2 regions of the Peribacillus sp. NPDC097224 genome follow, and region 1 is predicted to be linked to the other one. Evidence: riboswitches for the same ligand, from Rfam matches in the RefSeq annotation. Region 1 holds a riboswitch; the other holds the start of a gene.
The links. A riboswitch is a leader RNA that binds a small molecule or an ion and turns the genes downstream of it on or off. The one in region 1 is predicted to bind thiamine pyrophosphate.

Region 1 (4,216 bases):
GAGTTTTCAATCTTTTTATGGTAGACCCGCATATGATTTTACCGCTGAAATTAGCATCTATATAGATGAGGAGTTCCGTGGGAAAGGAATTGGACAACTTTCAATCCAAAAGGCTATAGAGGTGAGTCCGAAGATAGGGATTAAGACACTTCTTGGATTTATTTTCGCACACAATGCACCAAGTATTAAGCTTTTTTCAAAATTTGGTTTTGAAAAATGGGCGCATTTACCGAAAATAGCAGAACTCGATGGAGTGGAACGCGATTTGGTCATTCTTGGTAAACGTGTCACTACATGACTTCCATTGCAAAAGGCGATTGCCTGGATTTGAATGGTCTAGTGGGATGTACTGATTATTCGCGACAAACTCCCAGGAATTTTATATGTGTGACCGCATTCAATAAAGAATCCAACTCTTGACTTGCTTGAATGGTCATCCTGCTTGTCAAACCATAATTTTTTGCTAACATAATCATTTCTTTTCGTTTTTCTTCAATTTTTTCAACTGTTGTTATATGAGGAGGCTTCAATATAATCACTTCCTATTTTTCAATTATTTTACATTTTTATCATAACCAAAGCACTAGGCGAAATCAATCATTTTACATGTTTTAAATATGTTATTTCACTAGTGAAATGTGACAAAATACCCATTATATTTTTCTATTTTGTACTTTTTATGTCAGTTCAAAGAGAAAAAGCATTCGCTTTTACACAGCAAATGCTTTTTCTCTTTGATTGTTCACTATAGGTTAACTAAGTCATGCACTCTGGAGGTGACTCATTACCTGATCTATCTATAACGATCTTATATTCATCTTCAAGAGCTTTTAATGGAGCATCATAGAGATGCTTTTCATCAGAGGTTTTGTATACACCATTTGATAATAGTTCTTCTATCAACAATGCTCTCCTCTGTTCTTTTTTCTCGAAAAACTCTGCCATATGAATGGCCCCTTTCCTTTTATTCATATTTTCCACATATAATGCCCCTAATCTTATAGGATTTGCTAAAGCCAAAATATATATACCTGTTGTATGGGATTCTTAAACCCTATTTGACAAAAATAAAAACCCCTTCTAATCCAAGAAGAGGTCGACAGAGGTCCGTTCGTCTCTTCTTATCTTCCAAGCGATTGCTTGTTGGAAGAAGCACAGTTCCCCGATGGGTCTGTTGCCGAGGTTTCATAGGGCCAAGTCCCTCCACCTCTCTGGATAAGAATACAGAATATAAATGATTTTGACATGATTTTATCCCACTTGCAAGGATAAGTCAATTACATTCAAATAATTTTTAATTTTTATATTATTTTTCCGTGTGCCCTTTTAGCACAAGGTAAGACCATATCCCTATTTTGCTAATAACTATATTTCCCTCCAATTGACCGTGGGTTAGGTATGCTCCATTTACCATTGGGGATTTTATCCTACTACCCCTTTCACGCCACAAAATACTCATAAAATTCTATTGGATTCAAAGGTTGCATTTTCCTTTTTATCTGATATGATGACAATAATCACATACGAAATACCACTAGGGGAGTCTTCTATAAGACTGAGATGGAATGATGTTCCGGACCCTTTGAACCTGATCCGGGTGATGCCGGCGGAGGAAAGTGGATGATATCGTCGTCGTATATTTGACTTCATCCATCTGCCCCGTTCCGTTTTCAGGAACGGGGTTTTCGTTTAATTGAATAATAAACTGCTAGGGGAGCCATTAATAGGCTGAGAATCAAACCCTTTGTACCTGATCTGGTCATACCAGCGGAGGAAAGCAGGTTGAAAAAGGGATTCGTACATTCCTAGAACAGCCGCTTTCTATATGAAAGCGGCTGTTCTTCATTTTTGGACACTCCCCTCCTTTGTATGTGAATGAATTATAAGGGGGAAAAATCATGACGAAAACCCAAATGAAAACTTTCAGTGCTAGACTCCACGAACGTTCAAAAGAAATTTGGAAAAAGAATCATACTCATCCTTTCGTTCAAGCAATTGGAAACGGGACACTATCAGAAAAGAAATTCGCCTATTACTTAAAGCAGGACTATATCTATCTTATGGATTATGCCAAGCTTTTTGCCTTAGGGACCATCAAGGCCACTAACCTTGAGATCATGACCAAATTTGCGAGTATTTTAAATGAGACTCTACAGGTAGAAATGGATTTGCATAGGAGCTACTGCAAGGAGTTCGGAATTAGTTCTGAGGAATTGGAAAATACCGAACCCACTCCGATTACCCTTGCCTATACAGGTTATATGCTCAATGCTGCCCATCATGGAACTTTAGCCGACCTTATTGCCTGCTTACTTCCTTGTGCCTGGGATTACTATGAAATTGGCTCGTTATTAAAAGAACAAAATGGTACAGCACTAGAAACAAATCGTTATATCGCTTGGATTCAATCATATGCATCCCCCGAATTCGCAGATGCGCACAAATGGTTGGCCAAGCTGTTAGACGAACTGACGGAAGATATGCCTGAGGGGGAATTAAAAAGATTAGAGAAACACTTTTTAATGACCTCCCGATATGAATATTTATTTTGGGACATGGTTCACAACGAACAGGATTGGCCTCTTTGAATGCTAGATACTGGTAACTTGTTACGGAAAATGACGTTGACTAGCTTGTTCACGGCCATCACTACCCTGACTAGCTCATTCGTTTACATCCCTGTTGGTTTTGCGAAGGTGTTTCCTATTCAACATGTAACCAACGTCATGACAGCCGTTATGTTGGGGCCGCTTTTTGCTGTGACACAGGCCTTTTTAGTATCCCTTATCAGGAACATGACAGGTACAGGTTCCATTTTTGCATTTCCGGGCAGCATGGTTGGTGCCCTGCTGGCGGCCTTCCTCTACCAAAAAACAAGAAGGATGGGACACGCCTGCTTGGGAGAAATAGTGGGGACAGGCATTCTCGGATCCATCGCCTGTTATCCGATCGCGCTTTTATTATTGGGAAAAAAAGCGGCACTTTTTGGTTTTCTGCCAGCTTTTCTTCTTAGTTCTTTAACGGGCGCAATTATAGGCTTTCTTTTATTGAAAGTTCTCTTAAAAAATCATTATATGAAGGGGTTTTTTTATGAAAAGGGCACTAACGATCGCCGGATCTGACTCTGGGGGCGGAGCCGGCATCCAAGCTGATTTAAAAACATTTTCGGCCCATCGGGTTTATGGCATGTCTGTTATCACCGCCGTTACGGCACAGAATACCTTGGAAGTTCGATCTGTACAGCCCATCGATCTCCCTGTGATCACCGATCAAATTGCGGCCGTATTTGAAGACATTCGTGTAGACGCAGTAAAAATAGGGATGCTTGGATCAAAGGAGACGGTCGAAACCGTCGCCCATTCACTAAAATTATTTAAACCGGCTATCGTCGTCCTTGATCCTGTCATGATTTCCAAAAGTGGACACCATCTGTTAGATGAGAGGGCCGTTTCGTCGTTAAAAATCGATTTACTTCCACTTGCTACACTTGTCACGCCGAATATACCGGAAGCAGAGGTCCTTACCGGATTCCCGATCCGGACGAAGCAGGACTTTTATAAGGCATGTACCGCTATTCTGGAACTGGGTCCGAAGGCTGTTTTACTGAAAGGAGGACATGCAGCAGGAAATCCAAATGATCTCTTTTATGATGGCAAGGAGTTCTCTTGGATCAAGGGTGAACGCATTCATACGAAAAATACGCATGGAACTGGCTGTACCCTTTCCTCTGCCATTGCATCTAATCTTGCTAATGGACTTCCTTTAGCGACGTCCATTGAACAAGCGAAAATCTATATTTCAGAAGCGATACGAAATAGCTTAGAACTCGGTAAGGGACACGGACCCGTTCACCATTTCCATCAATTTTATAAAAAGGAACGGAGTGATTTCACATGAATACATCCGTTGCAGACTTATTTGGCAGAGTGAGAAAGAAACAACCACTCGTCCACCAAATCACCAACTTTGTTACTGCAAATGATTGTGCCAATGCTACCCTGGCAATTGGTGGTTCTCCCGTTATGACTTCCAATCCAAAAGAAGTGGCGGACATGGTCAAACTGGCACAAGCACTGGTGATTAACTTAGGTACACTGGATGATGTTTCCTTGGAGGCGATGGCGATTGCCGGGAAAACAGCGAACGATTGCCATATACCCGTAATTTTAGATCCTGTGGGCGTCGGTTCCACCACTTACCGAACAGAGAAAGCTAT
Region 2 (4,216 bases), 280 kb from region 1:
CTTGTCCCAGAAGGGAAATTGGCATCCTGACTATAGACTGATTCGGCAGCCTGCTGCATCGGTTGATCTAATGTGGTATATATTTTATAGCCCCTAGTGAGTAATTGCTGGAGCTCCAATCCATACATGGTGGAGGCTTCAGATAGGACATGGTCTATATAATAAGGATACTTCCCTTTTAAAGGATCTGTATCTTCACCTAACTGTAGTGATACTTCATCCTTTTTGGCAGAAGCCGCTTCCTCTTCGGTCAAATATCCGTGTTCGGTCATTCTAGACAGTACCAAATCCCGTCGTTTAACCGCCCCTTCTGGATTTTTGTACGGATCAAGCTTGGAAGGCAAGTTAATGACCCCAGCAAGCAAAGCCCCTTCGGCGACGGTTAACTCAGAAACATCTTTTGAAAAATATATGTTCGCTGCCTTTTTGAGTCCCCATGCTCCATGTCCAAAATAAACTTGATTCACATACATTTCCAAAATTTCATCCTTTGTATACGTACGTTCCAATTCTTGAGCGATGAAAAACTCTTCTATCTTTCTTTTCAAGGTCCGATCTGATTCAAGCATGGTGATTTTTACAAGTTGTTGGGTAAGTGTGCTCCCGCCTTCAACAACGCTTTTCGCCTTGACATTTTTCACCATCGCACGCATGATCGCTTGATAATCTATGCCATGATGTTCATAAAAACGGTGATCCTCAATGGATACGACCGCTTGAATGAGATGTTCCGGGATCTCCTCTATCGCGACGCCTTCCGATTTATTAGCCGTGACGGTACTGGCTAAGTTCCCATCCTCGTCATAAATCTTGGTCGGTTGCTGAAGTTGATCCTGGAGATTGCTTATATCCACAGTTTGTTTAAAATATATGAACAAACCGGCTCCCACTACGACAATGATTGATATAATTATAAGACCTATTTTCAATAACGCTCTCATTTGTACCCCCATTTTCCCAGATGCGACATGCTCCATTAAAAATATTTTGCCCTTTTTATGAAAGAAAACTCTTGCAATGGCTAAAAGGGAAAACAAATTCCACAACATTTTTCCCATTATCCTTTTCCATACAAAGTGCCTACAATATTTCTCCCTTTCATGCCTAGTCTTTTCTTTTTCCATACCCTTTACCCACATTTATAAATCAATATACACCTGAAAAAGGCATGAAACCAATAAAAACGGGTATATAACCTATAATGACAAATTATGGGGAGAGATGATTTTAGATGAAACAATTAAAACGTATCGTCGCCGCTTATGATGGAAATGAAGAGAGCAACCGCGCAGTGGAATATGGAGCTTCATTAAAAAAGGCCTTTCCGGAAGCTGAATTGACCATTGTTCAAGTTCTGAATCCAAAAGGTGAAAGCCGCATCATCGAGAGTGCATCCGCTCCTGGGTTCGTACCGGCAGCAGGATTTTATGTCGACCCTTCACAAACGCATCCCGTAACAGAAGTAGAACAACAAAGTCAAATGCACATGAACGATACTCCCACCGTTCATGAAAACAATGTGAGGATGGCTGAAAGCAATATGATGAGATTGCTCAGTGAATGCCAGGTTAATGGAAATATCGAGATTTTAGAGGGAAATGCCACCGATAGTATATGTGACTATGCAAAGCGGGCGAATGCCGATTTAATCATCGTCGGCAACAGTGCAAAAAGCGGCCTGGAAAAGTTCTTCCTCGGAAGCACCAGCAGTTCCATAGCCAAGCAGGCACCTTGCTCGGTATTTATTGCAAAATAATGGAGAAAAGGGCCGGCTCATAATTGAGCCGGCCCTTTTTATAGGTCTGTCCTTAGATGGCTTTCTTCAACAAGACATTCGAAGCAGCCGAATAAAGCACCATTACCACGATTGCTGATAAAATAAAACTAAACAGCATATATGTCCCATTGTAAATCAAGGAATAGAGGACGACTGGTTGCCCGTCTGGCGCATATTCCCCAAAGAAAACGATACCTGCTGTAAAATGGCAAAGAAACCTCAGGAAGCTCCCCACAAACATGCCACAAACCGCATATATATCCCCTCTTAACCGTTTTCCCCCTTTACGGTTATTCACAAATTTATTCATGAACAACCCGGATAATCCCACGGCGGTAAAAGCAAGGAAATATTCGATAAATCCTTGAAGCGGCGTTGCCAGAAATGCCAAACCAGTGGCAATCTGCAAAAGCCCCAATAGTAAACCGGTGGCCATTCCGCCCTTGATTCCCCAACGATAGGCCATTAAGAATATCGGTACCATGGCAATGGAAATCGATCCCCCCTGTGGCCATATCCTTGCAAAAACAAAACCGGAGACTATATCCAGCAGTAATGCCAATGCAGAAAAAATCGCGACCTCTGTCATGAATAATGTTTTATGTTTCATCATCTCTCACCCTTCTCCACGTGCAAAAGTGCCCATGAGTCCCGTGTAGCTTTTTCGGCATGCAAAAAAGCAACACCAGGGCGGTAATGGATGCCCAGTATTGCTATCCAAAACCACATCCCTACGCTAGTACTAACTAACAGGTTCATAGGGTCTGAACTCAAACGTTCACTCTCAGCCATCTTGGCTCCCCTTGTGGAAGTATTTAATTTTTGTTCCTCGGTTAGAATATACTACTAGTTTCTCTAATTGACAAGTAAATAACACGATTATATCCACGAGCGTTTTTCCCTATTACTGGTTATATTTTTTCATCCAGCCAACTTCTTTACATGGCCTCAATACACATGCCATACGCCAAGTTAGATGGATAAAGACGACAATTTTTCTATAGACTCACTAGGGTTCAATTTGATATCTTTATAAAGGTTATTTTGCACGAGGGGGAAAAGACATGGATAAACATTCAATTTCTGCTGAAAAGGGCGCCTATATCAGTATAGCCGCATACATATTCTTGTCGGCCCTCAAATTAACGTTTGGTTACTTTGGAGACTCGAAAGGACTTTGGGCAGATGGTTTAAACAACACGACCGATATCATTGCCTCTGTCGCTGTATTAATAGGCTTAAAAATATCAAAGCGACCACCTGATAATAATCATTCATACGGTCATCTGAGAGCTGAAACCGTAGCGTCTCTGGTTGCCGCCTTCATTATGATCACCGTCGGATTACAGGTCATATACAGCGCCATCGAATCATTCTTTTCGCAGGATGCGACAGTTGTACCGAATATGTTCACAGCTTATGTCGCTTTATTCTCCGCCATCTTCATGTACGGGGTTTATCGTTACAACTTGGCTTTAAGCAAAAAAATAAACAGCGCCTCCATCCATGCTGTCGCACAGGACAACCGTTCTGATGCTCTTGTCAGTATCGGTGCTTTCGTAGGTATTATCGGTACCACAATCGGCATAGACTGGTTGGATGCGGTTGCGGCTTTAGTGGTAGGTCTGATGATCTGTAAAACGGCTTGGGATATTTTCCACGACGCTTCACTTTCCTTGACCGACGGTTTCGATGAACAGCATCTCCAACAAATAGGTCAAACCATCCTGTTGACGGATGGGGTGAAAGACATGAGTGAAATTAAAGCTCGGATGCATGGGAATGAAATTCTGGTTGAAACAACCGTGCATGTCAATCCGCTCTTGACCGTCATCCAAAGTCATGACATTACAGTGAAGGTTGAAGAAAACTTATTAAAGGAACATGACATCAAACATGTCATTGTCCATATCGAACCCTATACATTTCAAAAAAAAGGTACCCGTCAATAATGAACGGTGCCTTTTTTATATGTGTAAACCCCCTATTAATACAATGTTTACCTAATATAAACAAAGCCTTTCCCCTTTTACCGATCATTTACCGCATGAATGAGTATTTAAAGAACGCTTTCAATCTGTTATTATTAAAACCATATATTACATTTTGGAATTATATTCTAATTCATTCATAATTAAGTAAGATAAATTCATTTTCCTACACATGGAGGGCAAAATGGTATTGAATCGAGAAATGACTCTTCACTTCCTATCTTCTCATAAAACTACTATCCTTACCGAATGGAAAGAGCGATTAAAGCATTTGTCAGATGGCTATATAGAATATTTTGAAGAAGAAATAGAAAAAATTCTAAATTCACTGATGAAACAACTGAAAAATACAGATACTAACATAGATGATATGCTGAAGGATTTAGGGGAAAAGATTTCAGCCGGCCGGGTTAAACAGCATTTGAATATGGATATGTTCTTTTCCATA

Region 2: another riboswitch for thiamine pyrophosphate. It lies ahead of thiT (energy-coupled thiamine transporter ThiT); the one in region 1 lies ahead of tenA (thiaminase II).

What each region holds. Positions count from the first base shown of each region.
Region 1 covers NZ_JBIWDK010000003.1:466,878-471,093, reverse strand. The annotation lists gene ACIQXR_RS09005 (GNAT family N-acetyltransferase) at 1-298, shown strand, start outside; gene ACIQXR_RS09000 (aspartyl-phosphate phosphatase Spo0E family protein) at 354-530, opposite strand; gene ACIQXR_RS08995 (Fur-regulated basic protein FbpA) at 757-1,020, opposite strand; SAM riboswitch class I at 1,119-1,222, opposite strand; TPP riboswitch at 1,527-1,632, shown strand; TPP riboswitch at 1,701-1,793, shown strand; gene tenA (thiaminase II) at 1,899-2,588, shown strand; gene thiW (energy coupling factor transporter S component ThiW) at 2,589-3,122, shown strand; gene thiD (bifunctional hydroxymethylpyrimidine kinase/phosphomethylpyrimidine kinase) at 3,091-3,897, shown strand; gene thiM (hydroxyethylthiazole kinase) at 3,894-4,216, shown strand, end outside.
Region 2 covers NZ_JBIWDK010000003.1:186,991-191,206, reverse strand. The annotation lists gene ACIQXR_RS07600 (transglycosylase domain-containing protein) at 1-941, opposite strand, end outside; gene ACIQXR_RS07595 (universal stress protein) at 1,232-1,756, shown strand; gene thiT (energy-coupled thiamine transporter ThiT) at 1,809-2,390, opposite strand; TPP riboswitch at 2,489-2,591, opposite strand; gene ACIQXR_RS07585 (cation diffusion facilitator family transporter) at 2,842-3,729, shown strand; gene ACIQXR_RS07580 (histidine kinase N-terminal domain-containing protein) at 3,953-4,216, shown strand, end outside.